DNA from 2 places in the Streptomyces sp. NPDC001108 genome. Region 1 is predicted to be linked to the other one. Evidence: riboswitches for the same ligand, from Rfam matches in the RefSeq annotation. Region 1 holds a riboswitch; the other holds the start of a gene.
What was found. Region 1 has a riboswitch for S-adenosylmethionine ahead of ACWC97_RS13670 (aminotransferase class V-fold PLP-dependent enzyme). Riboswitches for the same ligand answer to the same signal wherever they lie in the genome.

Region 1 (7,476 bases):
GTCTGCACGTGACAGGCGGCCTCATCGCCTTCCTGCTCGTTCTGGGCAGGACGTACGCAGCCAAGAGGTTCACCCACGAACAGGCGACCTCCGCCATCGTCGTGTCCTATTACTGGCACTTCGTCGATGTCGTGTGGATCGGCCTGTTCGCCACGATCTACATGATCAAGTAATCGGGCTCGAACCCGAACCACATCCAGCATCGACGCAGAAGATCCTGACACCGGGGTAATCCGTGAAAAAGCTCTCCGCACGACGACGCCATCCGTTGGCGGCGGTCGTCGTACTACTCCTCGCGCTGGCGGCCACTGGGGGGCTGTACGCCGCTTTCGCGCCCGCGAGTAAGGCACAGGCCGACGAAACCGCCCAGTCCCTCGCCATCGAGGAGGGCAAGAAGCTGTACTCCGTCGGTTGCGCCAGCTGCCACGGAACCGGCGGTCAGGGCACCACCGACGGGCCGAGCCTGGTCGGCGTGGGCTCCGCCGCCGTTGACTTCCAGGTCGGTACGGGCCGTATGCCGGCGCAGCAGCCCGGCGCCCAGGTGCCGAAGAAGAAGGTCATCTACAGCCAGGCTCAGATCGACCAGCTGGCCGCGTACGTCGCGTCGCTCGGCGCCGGTCCGATCACGCCGACCAAGAAGGACTACGACCCCTCCGGCGCGGACGTCGCCAAGGGTGGCGAGCTCTTCCGTACCAACTGCGCGCAGTGCCACAACCTCACCGGTGAGGGCGGCGCGCTGACGAACGGCAAGTACGCGCCCAGCCTCGAGGGCGTGGACCCGAAGCACCTCTACGAGGCCATGCAGACCGGGCCGCAGAACATGCCGTCCTTCCCGGACACCACGATGCCCGAGAAGCAGAAGCGGGACATCATCGCGTACGTCCAGACCGTGAACAGCGCCCAGTCGGAGAACCCGGGTGGTCTGAAGCTGGGCGGCCTGGGGCCGGTCAGCGAGGGCCTGTTCGCCTGGATCTTCGGACTCGGCGCACTGATCGCAGTTGCCGTTTGGGTCGCGGCCCACACCGCTAAGGCCAAGAAGTCATGAGTAGCCAAGAGATTCCAGAAGAGAACCTGCCCGAAGCGCAGGTCCCCGCGCACGGCGCGGTAGAGGGCGCGGACGACCCGTTCGCGGACCCGGGGCTGCCGGCCCACAAGCCGCGCATCCAGGACATCGACGAGCGGGCCGCCAGGCGCTCCGAGCGCGTGGTCGCCTTCCTGTTCACGCTCTCGATGCTGGCCACGGTCGGCTTCATCGCCTCGTACGTCATCTTCCCGGTCGACAAGATCGTGTACATCTGGCCGTTCGGCCATGTGAGCGCGCTCAACTTCTCGCTGGGTCTGACGCTGGGCGTGGCCCTCTTCGCGATCGGCGCCGGCGCCGTCCACTGGGCGCGCACGCTGATGTCCGACGTGGAGGTCGCCGACGACCGTCACCCGATCGAGGCGTCGCCCGAGGTCAAGGCGAAGGTCATGGCCGACTTCGCGGCGGGTGCCGAGGAGTCCGGGTTCGGCCGCCGCAAGCTGATCCGCAACACCATGTTCGGCGCGCTGGCCCTGGTGCCGCTCTCCGGCGTGGTGCTCCTGCGCGACCTCGGTCCGCTGCCGGAGAAGAAGCTCCGCAGCACGCTGTGGGCCAAGGGCAAGCAGCTCATCAACATGAACACGATGGAGCCGCTGCGTCCCGAGGACGTCGCCGTCGGTTCGCTGACCTTCGCCATGCCCGAGGGCCTGGAGGAGAGCGCCGAGGACTTCAACAACCAGATCGCCAAGGCCGCCCTGATGATCGTCCGGATCCAGCCGGAGAACATCAAGGACAAGCGCGAGCGCGAGTGGGCCCACGAGGGCATCGTGGCCTTCTCGAAGATCTGCACCCACGTCGGCTGCCCGATCAGCCTGTACGAGCAGCAGACGCACCACGTGCTCTGCCCGTGCCACCAGTCCACCTTCGACCTCTCCGACGGCGCCCGCGTCATCTTCGGTCCGGCCGGTCACGCCCTCCCGCAGCTGCGGATCGGCGTGAACAGCGAGGGCAACCTCGAAGCGCTCGGTGACTTCGAAGAGCCCGTCGGTCCTGCATTCTGGGAGCGCGGATGAGTACTGCGACGGACACCAAGCGCAAGGCGCCCGCCGGCGAGCGGGTAGCCGACTGGGCGGACGGCCGGCTCGGGATCTACTCCCTGGCCAAGGCCAACATGCGCAAGATCTTCCCGGACCACTGGTCCTTCATGCTGGGTGAGATCTGCCTCTACAGCTTCATCATCATCATCCTCACGGGTGTGTACCTGACGCTGTTCTTCCACCCGAGCATGAACGAGGTCGTGTACCACGGCTCGTACGAGCCGATGCAGGGCATCCGGATGTCCGAGGCGTACGCCTCGACCCTGGACATCAGCTTCGACGTACGCGGTGGTCTCCTGGTTCGCCAGATCCACCACTGGGCCGCGCTGATCTTCCTGGCCGGCATGTTCGTGCACATGATGCGCGTCTTCTTCACGGGTGCGTTCCGCAAGCCGCGTGAGATCAACTGGCTGTTCGGCTTCCTGCTGTTCGTGCTGGGCATGTTCACCGGCTTCACCGGCTACTCGCTCCCGGACGACCTGCTGTCCGGTACGGGTATCCGCTTCACCCAGGGCGCGATCCTGTCGATGCCGATCGTCGGCACGTACATCTCGATGTTCCTGTTCGGCGGAGAGTTCCCCGGCCACGACTTCGTCGCCCGGTTCTACTCGATCCACATCCTGCTGCTGCCGGGCATCATGCTCGGCCTGCTGGTGGCGCACCTGATCCTGGTCTTCTACCACAAGCACACGCAGTTCGCGGGTCCCGGCCGTACCAACAAGAACGTCGTCGGCATGCCGCTGCTGCCGGTGTACATGGCGAAGGCCGGCGGGTTCTTCTTCCTGGTCTTCGGCATCATCGCGGTCATCGCGGCGATCGCCACGATCAACCCGGTGTGGAACATCGGCCCGTACCGTCCGGACCAGGTGTCCACCGGCGCCCAGCCCGACTGGTACATGGGCTTCGCCGAGGGTCTGATCCGTGTCATGCCGGGCTGGGAGATCAACCTCTGGGGCCACACGCTGGTCCTGGGCGTGTTCATCCCGCTGATGGCCTTCGGGGTGGTCCTCGCGATCATCGCGGTCTACCCGTTCATCGAGTCCTGGATCACCGGGGACAAGCGCGAGCACCACATCCTGGACCGCCCGCGCAACGCCCCGACCCGGACCGCCTTCGGCGTCGCCTGGATCACCGAGTACGTCATCGTCTTCATCGGCGGTGGCAACGACCTGTGGGCCACGCACTTCCACCTGTCGATCAACGCCATCTCCTGGTTCGTACGGATCTTCATCTTCGTCGGCCCGGTCCTCGCGTTCGTCGCCACCCGGCGGATCTGCCTCGGCCTCCAGCGCCGCGACAAGGAGAAGGTGCTGCACGGACGCGAGTCCGGCATCATCAAGCGCCTGCCGCACGGTGAGTTCGTCGAGATCCACGAGCCGCTCAAGCCCGAGCAGCTCCACACGCTCACCGCGCACGAGCAGTACAAGCCGCTCGAACTCGGCCCGACGGTCGACGAGAACGGTGTCGAGCGCAAGGTCTCGGTCCTGCAGAAGCTGCGGGCCCGGCTGAGCAAGGGCCTCTACGGCGAGGACAACCAGATCGCCAAGCCCACCGCCGAGGAGTACAAGGAGATCACCAGCGGCCACGGTCACCACTGATCGCCTGAACTGATCGCCACGGCAGGAGCCCCGTCCATTCGATGGACGGGGCTCTTTGCCGTGCCCGGCGGTCGATAGGGTGGGATCGACCCCTGTACCGAGTGTGGACCCTGGAGCGGACCATGAACGTTGTGACCCCGATCGGCGGCGACAGCGTGGCGGCCCACTCCTGGCCCGCCGTACTGAACGCCCTGCTGCGTGGCGAGGACCTCGGCGCCGACGCCACCGCCTGGGCGATGGACCGCATCATGAGCGGTGAGGCCACCGATGTGCAGATCGCCGGATTCACGGTGGCGCTGCGGGCCAAGGGCGAGACCGTCGACGAGGTCTCCGGCCTGGTCCGGGCGATGTACGAGCACGCCCGCACCATCGAGGTGCCCGGCCGCACGGTCGACATCGTCGGCACCGGCGGCGACCTCGCCAAGACGGTCAACATCTCCACCATGTCGGCGATCGTCATCGCCGGCACCGGCGCCAAGGTCGTCAAGCACGGCAACCGCGCCTCCTCCTCGGCGTCCGGCTCCTCCGACGTGCTGGAGAAGCTCGGCGTCAACCTGGACCTCTCCGCGGAGCGGGTCGTCGAGGTGGCCGAGGAAGCGGGCATCACCTTCTGCTTCGCGGTGCGCTTCCACCCCGCCCTGCGCCATGTGGCCAGGGCCCGCAAGGAGCTCGGGACGCCGACCACGTTCAACATCCTCGGCCCGCTCACCAACCCGGCCCGGGTGCGCTCCCAGGCCGTCGGGGTGGCCGACCCGAAGATGGCGCCGATCGTCGCCGGGGTGCTGGCCGAACGGGGCAACTCCGCGCTGGTCTTCCGCGGCGACGACGGTCTGGACGAGCTGACGACGACCGCGACCTCCCGGGTCTGGGTGGTGCGCGACGGGGCCGTCCGCGAGGAGGCGTTCGACCCGCGCGACGTCGGCCTGGAGCTGGTGCCCGTGGAGGCGCTGCGCGGGGCGGACGCCTCGTACAACGCGGATGTGGCCCGGCGGGTGCTGGCGGGTGAGCGGGGACCGGTGCGCGACGCCGTGCTGCTCAACTCGGCGGCGGCGCTGACGGCGCTGGACCCGGCGGACGGCACGCTGAACGAGCGGCTCGCGGCCGGGATGGCCCGCGCCGCCGAGTCCATCGACTCGGGCGCGGCGGCCCGGGTGCTGGAACGCTGGGTGGCCGTCAGCAACGCCTGAGCAGGCGGGTGCGGACACGGGGCGCGGTCCGGATGGTGGACCGCGCCCTTGCGCGTCCCCATGCGTATGGCAAGATACAGGCAGGTCATGAGTGACAGCGACTACGGCCCCGGCCCGCTGTCCGGCAACCCTCCGTCCGTGGCGGGGTGCCCCGGGTGAAGACCAGGCCGTAGGCAGCGAGGTCTGCGGCAAGCGCGGGCCCCTCGGCATCGGAGCATGCCAACCCCCGGGGTCCTGGTCCCTAGGGAGCCTCTTGTGAGCACGCGAATGCGATAGGGCCGTCGGCCCTTCTCCGCACCCCTTTCTCCTTTCTCTCCGCTGCGCTGCCGCGTACCCGCCGGCGCACGGATTTCGCCTGCCTCTTACGGGAGTTCGCCATGTCCGTCTTCACCGCTGTCGCCGACCAGTCGCTTTGTGCCCCTCTGCCGGTTCTGGGCGAGGATGTCAGGGTTCCGCTGGTGACCGGTGGGGAGGTCACGTACGCCGCGCTCGACTACGCCGCCAGCGCCCCCGCCCTCCAGCGGGTCTGGGACGACGTCGCCGCGTACGCCCCGTACTACGGCAGCGTCCACCGCGGGGCCGGGTACCTCTCGCAGCTCTCCACCGACCTCTTCGAGAACAGCCGGGCCACCGTCGCGGAGTTCCTCGGCTGCCGCGCCGACGACCAGGTGGTCTTCACCCGCTCCACCACCGACTCGCTGAACCTGCTGGCCGCGGTCCTCCCGGCCGACTGCCAGGTCTTCGTCTACGAGACCGAGCACCACGCCTCGCTGCTGCCGTGGCGCGACGCCCGGGTGACGTACCTGAACGCCCCGCGGACCCCCGCCCAGGCGGTCGAGTCCCTGGAGCGGGCGCTCGCCGACCGCGAACCCTACGGCCCGGCGCTGGTCTGCGTCACCGGCGCCTCCAACGTCACCGGTGAGCTGTGGCCGGTGAAGGAGCTGGCCGCCGCCGCGCACGCGCACGGGGCCCGGATCGTGCTGGACGCCGCCCAGCTCGCCCCGCACCACCCGGTGGACATCGCGGAGCTGGACGTCGACTGGGTCGCTTTTTCCGGCCACAAGCTGTACGCGCCCTTCGGCTCGGGCGTCCTCGCCGGCCGGGCCGACTGGCTCCGGGAGGCCGAGCCCTACCTGGCGGGCGGCGGCGCCTCGCGCAAGGTCGCCCGTCGCGCCGACGGCGGCGTGGACGTCGAGTGGCACTCCACCGCCGCCCGCCACGAGGCCGGTTCCCCCAATGTGATCGGCGTGTACTCCATCGCCTCCGCCTGCAAGGCGCTCACCGAGGCGGGCTTCGAGAACCTGGTCGTCCGGGAGCAGGCGCTGGTGGCCGCCGTGCGGGCCGGGCTCGCCGAGGTTCCGCAGGTCAAGGTGTTGTCGCTGTTCGGCGACGACGCCCCGCGGGTCGGCGTGATCTCCTTCGTGGTGGAGGGCTGGAACAGCTCGCACTTCGCCGCCGCGCTCTCCGCCGAGTACGGCATCGGCGTCCGCGACGGCCTCTTCTGCGCCCACCCGCTGGTCCGCACCCTGCTGGGCAGCGACCCGGAGCAGGTCGGCGAGTGCGGCGCGCCCGAGGCCGAGCCGGGCGAGAGGTCGCTCAACGCCATCCGGGTGAGCTTCGGCGCCGGTACGCCCGAGGAGCACATCGAGCGCTTCGTCCGCGCGGTCAAGGAGCTGGTGAGCGAGGGCGCCCAGTGGAAGTACCGGACCGAGGGCGGCCGCTGCGTCCCGGACCGGGGTGCGGCACAGCTCTGAACAGAGCTTCGGCGGGGTGCGGACCGTGTGTCCGTACCCCGCCGACGTGTTGTTGTGGGAGGGCGGCTACGAGTCCAGGCCGATGGCGAACGCGGCCTCCAGGTCGTGCTGCGAGTAGGTGCGGAAGGCCACGTGCGTGTCGGTGGCCTCGACCCCGGGGATCTTGCTGATCCGGCCCGGGATGATGTCGGCCAGATCGTCGTGCCGGGCCACCCGGACCATGGCGATCAGGTCGTACGTACCGGTGACCGAGAAGACCTCGCTGACACTGTCCAGCGCGGCGATGGCCTCGGCGATCTCGGGGATCCGGTCCACGCTGGTTTTGATGAGCACGATCGCGCTGATCACGGCTGGCTTTCTCCCTCGGTGGCCGCGGCTGGTTCCTTCACTCTATCCGTACGCCGGAAGCGCCCCCATGCGTAGAGGAAGCCCAGGAGGAACCCCACCACATGGGCCAGGTAGGCCACGCCGGGGCCCCCGTTCCCCGCGCCCCGCACCGCCAGCCACTGGAGGACGAACCAGAAGACCAGCACGATCCAGGCGGGGAAGCGCAGCGGCAGGAAGAAGAGGAACGGGAAGAGGCTGGTGACCCGGGCGCGGGGGAAGAGGTGGAGGAAGGCCCCGAGCACCGCCGAGATCGATCCCGAGGCGCCGACCAGCGTCTGGTCGGAGGTGGCGTGCGCGGCGGCGTAGGCCATCAGGGCGAGGTAGCCGCTGATGACGTAGAAGGCGGCGAACCCGATCCGGCCCATCCGCTCCTCGGCCATCGCCCCGAACACGTACAGGAAGAGGATGTTGCCGAGCAGGTGGATCCAGCTT
Region 2 (7,476 bases), on a different contig from region 1:
CTCCTCATCCAAGGACCCCGGCACCGGCACGGCCGGTGCCGACAACGCGATGGACGAGGACGGTCGGGGCTGTGCAACTGCGCTATCGGGTACTGACGGCGGTCGTCACCGCACTGGGCATGACGGCGGCGCTGGCCGGCTGCGGGGGCGGTGACGGGGACTCGGAAGACGTCACCCTCAGACTCGTCGCGGCCGACTACGGGACCGGCCCGGCCAACAGCTCCCAGAAGTACTGGGACAAGGTCGTCGAGGGCTTCGAGTCCACCCACCCCGGCATCAAGGTCGACGTCAGCATCCGCTCCTGGGACGACATCGACCGCGAGGTCGCCGAGATGGTGAAGAAGGGGCAGGCCCCCGACATCGCCCAGGTCGCCTCCTACGCCGACTACGCCGCGGCCGGCAAGCTCTACCGGGCCGACCAGATGCTGTCCATACGTACCCAGGCCAACTTCCTTCCGCCGCTCGCCGACGCGGGCAGCGTCACCCGCACCCAGTACGGACTGCCGTTCGTCGCCAGCACCCGGCTGCTCTTCTACAACAAGAAGCTCTTCGCCCAGGCGGGCCTCGCCGCCCCCCGGACCTGGGACGACATCCGCGCCGACGCGGCGGCGCTCAAGCAGCGCGGCGTGACGTACCCCTTCGCCCTGCCGCTCGGGCAGGAGGAGGCCCAGGCCGAGACCATGATGTGGCTGCTCGGCGGGGACGGCGGCTACACCGACGACAGCGGCTCGTACGACCTCGACTCCACCGAGAACGTGACGACGTTCGAATGGCTGAAGACCAACCTCGTCGACCCCGGGCTCGTCGGCCCGCAGGCCCCCGGGAAACTCGACCGGCGCAAGGCGTTCGCCGCCTTCACCGAGGGCCGGGTCGGCATGCTGAACGGCCACCCGACGCTGATGCAGGAGGCCGCGCGCAAGGGTGTGTCGGTCGGCATGGTGCCGATGCCCGGACGGGACGGCCCCGGGCGGAGCTCGCTGGGCGTGGCCGACTGGATCATGGGCTTCAAGCAGAACGGCCACCGCGTGCAGCTGGGCAAGTTCTTCGACTACCTGTTCACCGACAAGAACGTCATCGCCTTCGCCGACGAGTACGACATGCTCCCGGTCACCGACAGTGCCTCGGCGGCCATGGAGGCCGACCCGAAGTACGCGTCGCTGCGGAAGTTCCTGGCCGCGCTGCCGGACTCGCAGTTCTACCCGTACGGCAAGACCTCCTGGGCCCGGACCAGCGCCTCGCTCAAGGAGAACATGGGCCGGGCCGTCGAGCCGGGCGGCAGCCCGGAGAAGACACTGGGCCTGGTCGCCCGGGACGCGGCCGCGGCGGAGCGCGGGAAGCAGCGGGGACCGGCACCGGTGGCGGCCCGCCGGACGGGGGATAGGTTGGCTGATATGACCACCTCCGACCCCGGGCCCGACACCCCCGACGCCCTCTCCGAGCGCGACCGCGCCGTGCTGGCCGTCGAACGGCAGTCGTGGTCCGGCCCCGGGGCGAAGGAGCGGGCGATCCGCGAGCAGCTCGGCATCTCGCCCACCCGCTACTACCAACTGCTCAACGCCCTCCTCGACGACCGCCGCGCCCTGGCGGAGGACCCGGTCACCGTCAACCGCCTCCGCCGGATCCGCGACGCCCGCCGCGCCCGCCGCTGAGCACCGGGCACGGTCTTCACATAGAGGAACGGGCGCGCCCAGGAACACGCCCCGGCCCCCGCCAGGCATCGGCCCCCGCCCGGGAAGGTCCTTGGCCGACCGCCGCCCCCACCCCGTTCCCCGGCTATAGGCTCGCCCCATGGGCAGCAACCCGGAAGCACCCACCCCCGCCCCGGACGGGACGCCCGCCGGGCTCCCGGTCCCGACCACCGGGGCCGGCCGAGAGGCCCTCGCCGCGATCCTCGCCCGCCCCGACCGTGCCGTGATCGCGCTCGACTTCGACGGCACCCTCGCCGACATCGTCCCGGACCCGGAGCAGGCCCGCGCTCACCCCGGCGCCGTACCGGCCCTCGCCGCGCTCGCCCCGAAGGTGGGCTCCGTCGCCGTGATCACCGGCCGCCCGGCCGGCGTCGCGGTGCGGCACGGCGGCTTCGCCGGGGTCCCCGGCCTCGACCACCTCGTCGTCCTCGGCCATTACGGCGCCGAGCGCTGGGACGCCGTCACCGGCACCGTCCACGCCCCCGCCCCGCACCCCGGCATCGCCGCCGTCCGCGCCGAACTCCCCGGCGTCCTGGACCGCTCCGGCTCCTGGCACGGCACCTGGACCGAGGAGAAGGGCCGGGCCATCGCCGTCCACACCCGCCGCGCCACCGACCCGCAGAGCGCGTTCGAAGCCCTGCGCGGGCCCCTGGGCGAGCTGGCCGCCCGGCACGGACTGGTCGTCGAGCCCGGCCGTCTGGTCCTGGAACTGCGCCCGCCCGGCGTGGACAAGGGCGTGGCCCTCACCGAATACCTCCGGGAGACCGGCGCCCGCTCCGTGCTCTTCGCGGGCGACGACCTCGGCGACCTCGCCGCCTACGCCGCGGTGGAGAAGCTCCGCGCCGACGGCCCCGACGCCGTACCCGGACTTCTGATCTGCAGCGGCAGCGCGGAGGTCACCGAACTCTCCGACCGCGCCGACCTGCGCCTGGACGGCCCCGCGGGCGTCGTCGCCTTCCTCGCCCGACTGGCCGAAACCATCGGAACGACCAACAACCCCCGGGAGACGCCCTAGGGGTGTCTGACACATGCCTGCGGCGTCGCGGGGTCCGGCACATCCCCAAGCTCTCGGCTTCGCTCGAGCAGGGGACACCCCACTGCTCGCGGCGTTGCCGAACCGCCCACGTGGCTCCTTCCCCGAGCTCTCAACTCCGTTCGAGCAGGGGAGACCCCATCCGCGGACGCCCCGGCGCCTTGCGATCGCACGCACCGGACCCCGCTCCTTCACCCGCACTCATTTATCAGACACCCCCTAATCCCGCCGCAGCGCGTCCAACTGGTCGAGGAACCACTGCTGCGGCGGCAGCGCGACCGCCGCAGCGGCCAGGCGCTCGGTGCGCGCCGCCCGCTCGTCCTCGGCCATCGTCAGCGCCTCGTGCAGCGCCGTCGCCGTCGCCGACACGTCGTACGGATTCACCACGACCGCGTCGCCGCCCAGCTCCTCGTACGCCCCCGCCTCCCGGGACAGGACCAGCGCGCAGCCGTGGTCGGAGACGACCGGGATCTCCTTGGCGACCAGGTTCATGCCGTCGCGGATCGGGTTCACGAGCGCCACGTCCGCCAGCCGGTACGCGGCCAGCGAGCGGGCGAAGTCGTCCTCGACGTGCAGCACCACCGGCGTCCAGCCGGCCGTGCCGAACTTCATGTTGATGTCGTCGGCGACCCGGCGCACCTCGGCCGTGTAGTCCTGGTACACCAGCAGGTCCTGCCGGGAGGGGTAGGCGAAGGCGATGTGGACGACGCGTTCGCGCCACTGGGGCCGCTCGGCCAGGAGTTCCCGGTACGCGAGCAGGCCGCGCACGATGTTCTTGGACAGCTCGGTCCGGTCCACCCGCACGATCGTCCTCCGGTCCGGGCCGACCTGCTCGCGCAACGCGGCCAGCCGCTCGTCCACGTCCGCCTCGTGGGCCCGGCGGCGCAGGAAGTCCCCGTCCGCGCCGAGCCCGTGCACACCGATCCGGGTCTCCCCGGTGCCGCCCAGGATCCGGTTGCAGCAGTCGGTGAACGCGTCCGCCCAGCGCCGGGTCAGGAACGCCGCCCGGTCCGCGCCCAGGATGCCGCGCAGCAACTGCTCGGCGATGTCGTCGGGGAGCAGCCGGAAGTAGTCGACCGGCGCCCACGGCGTGTGCGAGAAGTGGCCGATGCGCAGATCGGGGCGGAGTGCGCGGAGCATGCCCGGCACCAGCGCCAGGTGGTAGTCCTGCACCAGCACGTCGGCGCCCTGCCCGGCCTCCTCGGCGAGCGCCTCGGCGAAGGCCCGGTTGTACCGCTCGAACGATGCCCACTGGTGCCGGAACTCCCGGTCGAAGACCGGCTCCGTCGGGGTCTGGTACAGCAGGTGGTGGATGAACCAGAGCACCGAGTTGGCGATGCCGTTGTACGCGTCGGCGTAGGTGACCGCGTCGATGTCGAGCATCCGGACACCCGGCTCGCCGACCCCGCGCCGGACCGCCTCCCGGTCCCCGTCGCCCAGCGCCGCGCACACCCACAGCTTGTCGTCGACGGCGCTCAGCCCGGACACCAGCCCGCCGCCGCCCCGTCTCGCGGCGAGCGAGCCGTCGTGCTCCCGGGTGTACGAGACCGGGCCGCGGTTGGACGCGACGAGCACCCGGGCACCGGTCGGGGGACCGTCGGCCGGGGCGTCGTCGGGCCGGGCGGTGGGACGGGAATCGCGCGCGGAGACCATGTTGCGGAATCTAGCCCGATCGCGAACCGCCCAAACGTGCGAAATCAGGCCGCCCGGCGGGCCAGGTACTCCTCGATCCCGCACATCGGAGGCCGCTCCTCGGTGTCCACCGCATGGGTGCGGGGCACGAAGCCGTTCGCCCCGCGCTCGAACTGGGTGAGCGCCGGACGCACCAAGTGCCCGCGGGAGAGCCGGAGCTGGGCCGTGCGGTAGATGGCAGCGGCCATCCGGCCGAGCGCCTGTCCGTCCTGGTGCCGGTGCTTGCGCACCCCGACGTCGACCTGGGCCAGCGCGTCCAGCCCGACCGTGTGCAGCGCGTCGACCAGCAGCCCGAGCTCCACCCCGTAGCCGACCGGGAACGGCAGCCGTTCCAGCAGCGAGCGGCGCACGGCGTACTCGCCCCCCAACGGCTGTACGAATCCGGCCAGCCGGGGCCAGTGCAGATTGAGCAGCGGGCGCGCGACCAGCTCGGTCACCCGGCCGCCCTGCCCCGTGGTGTCGCCGAGCGGGCGGTCGTACATCGCCTTGACGAACTGGACGTCCGGATCGGTCAGCAAGGGGCCGACGATGCCGGAGACGAAGTCGGCCGAGAAGTCCTTCAGGTCGGCGTCGACGAAGCACACGATGTCCCCGCCGGTCACCAGGAGCGACCGCCACAGCACCTCGCCCTTGCCGGGCACGGCCGGTATCCGGGGGAGTATCGCGTCGCGGTGCACCACCCGCGCACCGGCCTCCCGGGCCACCCGGGCGGTGGCGTCCGTGGAACCGGAATCGATCACCACCAGCTCGTCGACCAGCCGGACCTTCTCCATCAGCTCACGCCGGATCGTCGCGACGATCTCGCCGACCGTCGCCTCCTCGTTCAGCGCGGGCAGCACGACGCTGACACTCCCGCGCCCCGCCTCCCCGGCCGCGGCCCGAGCGGCCAGGAGGCGGTCCAGCGGGCGGTCGGCGGCCGACCAGGAACGCCTGGTCAGCCAGTGCTCGACCTCTTCCAGCACGGTCGGTACTCCCTGTTGTGTGATCCATCTCGCGGGTCGGACGACTATCTCAACAGCCCGCGGCTTCGGTTACAGTCTTGAACAACGCGGACGACCATCGCATGCCGGGGTCCGTCCGCCGAAAAATGCCCGGATCGAAGATCCGGTGCCACAGCGCTCATCCAGAGGGACTGAGGGAACGGCCCGTTGAAGTCCCGGCAACCCCCCCACCGACCGTGCGGTCCGGTGAGGAAGGTGCCAATTCCGTCTCGTGGCGAAACGCGCCGCGGGGAAGATGAGGAGAAAGGGCCTCGCCATCATGGCTGCGCAGACCGCTGCAGTAAGCACCGACGCTTCCGTCGACACCACCGAATCCGCCGCGTCCGTCGATCTCGGACCCGCTTCCGGCCTTTCCTGTCGCGAGTGCGGCGAGCGTTTCGAGCTCGGCCCCATTTTCGCCTGTGCCTCCTGTTTCGGCCCGCTCGAAGTCGCGTACGAACTGCCGACCGGTTCCCCCGAGGAGCTGAGGAAGCGCATCGAGGCCGGACCGGCGAACATCTGGCGCTACGCCCCGCTGCTGCCGGTCCCCGCGGACGTCGCCGAGAAGCCCAACCTGAACCCCGGCTGGACCAAGCTCGTCCAGGCCGACAACCTCGCCCGTGAGCTGGGCGTCGAGCCCGGCAAGCTGTTCGTCAAGGACGACTCCGGCAACCCCACGCACTCCTTCAAGGACCGCGTCGTCGCCCAGGCCATCGAGGCCGCCCGCGCCTTCGGCTTCACCACCCTGTCCTGCTCCTCCACCGGCAACCTCGCCGGTGCGGTGGGCGCCGCCGCCGCCCGCGCCGGCTTCCGCTCCTGCGTCTTCATCCCGCACGACCTGGAGCAGGGCAAGGTCGTCATGGCCGCGGTGTACGGCGGTGAGCTGGTCGGCATCGAGGGCACGTACGACGACGTCAACCGCTTCTGCTCCGAGCTGATCGGCGACCCGCTCGGCGAGGGCTGGGGCTTCGTCAACGTCAACCTGCGCCCGTACTACGGCGAGGGCTCCAAGACCCTGGCGTACGAGATCTGCGAGCAGCTCGGCTGGCGGCTCCCGGACCAGCTGGTCATCCCGATCGCCTCCGGCTCCCAGTTCACCAAGATCGACAAGGGGCTCCAGGAGCTGATCAAGCTCGGTCTGGTCGAGGACAAGCCGTACAAGCTCTTCGGCGCCCAGGCCGAGGGGTGCTCGCCGGTCTCGGTGGCGTACAAGGGCGGTCACGACGTCGTCCGGCCGCAGAAGCCGAACACGATCGCCAAGTCGCTCGCGATCGGCAACCCGGCCGACGGCCCGTACGTCCTGGACATCGCCCGCCGCACCGGCGGCGCGGTCGAGGACGTGAACGACGAGCAGGTCGTCGACGCGATCAAGCTGCTGGCCCGCACCGAGGGGATCTTCGCGGAGACGGCGGGCGGGGTGACGGTCGGCGTGACGAAGAAGCTCATCGAGGCCGGTCTGATCGATCCCGCGCTGACCACGGTCGTCCTCAACACGGGCGACGGACTCAAGACCCTCGACGCGGTGGCCGAGACCTCTCAGGCGACCGCGACGATCCGCCCCAGCCTGGAGGCGTTCCGCGCCGCCGGCCTCGCCACCAGCTGATCAACCGAGCCTCCAGGAAGGACACACCCATGAGCGTCAAGGTCCGTATCCCCACCATCCTCCGCACCTACACCGGCGGCCAGGCCGAGGTTCCGGCCGAGGGCTCGACCCTCTCCCAGGTCATCGCGTCCCTGGAGCAGAACCACCCGGGCATCGCCGCCCGCGTCCTGGACGACCAGGGCAAGCTGCGCCGCTTCGTGAACGTGTACGTCAACGACGACGACGTCCGCTTCGAGGACGGCCTGAACACCGCGACGCCGGACGGCGCCGGCATTTCGATCATCCCGGCGGTGGCCGGCGGCTGCTGAGGCCCGACTCCCTGACATCACGATGTCCTGACGCCGTTCCGATGTCCTGACGCCCTGATGCCTGATGTCGCGATGTCCTGGTGTTCTTGATGCCGCGCCGATCGGCCGGGACTGTCGCCCGCGTTGTCGAATTGCCCTCTCCGGATTCAAACGGAGGGGGCAATTCTGCATG

Region 2: it holds a riboswitch for S-adenosylmethionine, as region 1 does, so the genes downstream of both, thrC (threonine synthase) here and ACWC97_RS13670 (aminotransferase class V-fold PLP-dependent enzyme) in region 1, are expected to answer to the same signal.

Annotation. Positions count from the first base shown of each region.
Region 1 is NZ_JBSFKL010000005.1:52,947-60,422, forward strand. Features, by position in the region: gene ctaE (aa3-type cytochrome oxidase subunit III) at 1-173, shown strand, start outside; gene qcrC (cytochrome bc1 complex diheme cytochrome c subunit) at 236-1,045, shown strand; gene qcrA (cytochrome bc1 complex Rieske iron-sulfur subunit) at 1,042-2,094, shown strand; gene qcrB (cytochrome bc1 complex cytochrome b subunit) at 2,091-3,716, shown strand; gene trpD (anthranilate phosphoribosyltransferase) at 3,839-4,903, shown strand; SAM riboswitch class IV at 4,987-5,104, shown strand; gene ACWC97_RS13670 (aminotransferase class V-fold PLP-dependent enzyme) at 5,281-6,657, shown strand; gene ACWC97_RS13675 (Lrp/AsnC family transcriptional regulator) at 6,724-7,005, opposite strand; gene ACWC97_RS13680 (rhomboid family intramembrane serine protease) at 7,002-7,476, opposite strand, start outside.
Region 2 is NZ_JBSFKL010000012.1:190,448-197,923, forward strand. Features, by position in the region: partial or broken gene ACWC97_RS25430 (ABC transporter substrate-binding protein) at 120-1,328, shown strand; gene ACWC97_RS25435 (DUF3263 domain-containing protein) at 1,392-1,649, shown strand; gene otsB (trehalose-phosphatase) at 1,789-2,703, shown strand; gene ACWC97_RS25445 (alpha,alpha-trehalose-phosphate synthase (UDP-forming)) at 2,941-4,374, opposite strand; gene ACWC97_RS25450 (glucosyl-3-phosphoglycerate synthase) at 4,419-5,375, opposite strand; SAM riboswitch class I at 5,530-5,656, shown strand; gene thrC (threonine synthase) at 5,674-6,996, shown strand; gene ACWC97_RS25460 (ubiquitin-like small modifier protein 1) at 7,026-7,304, shown strand.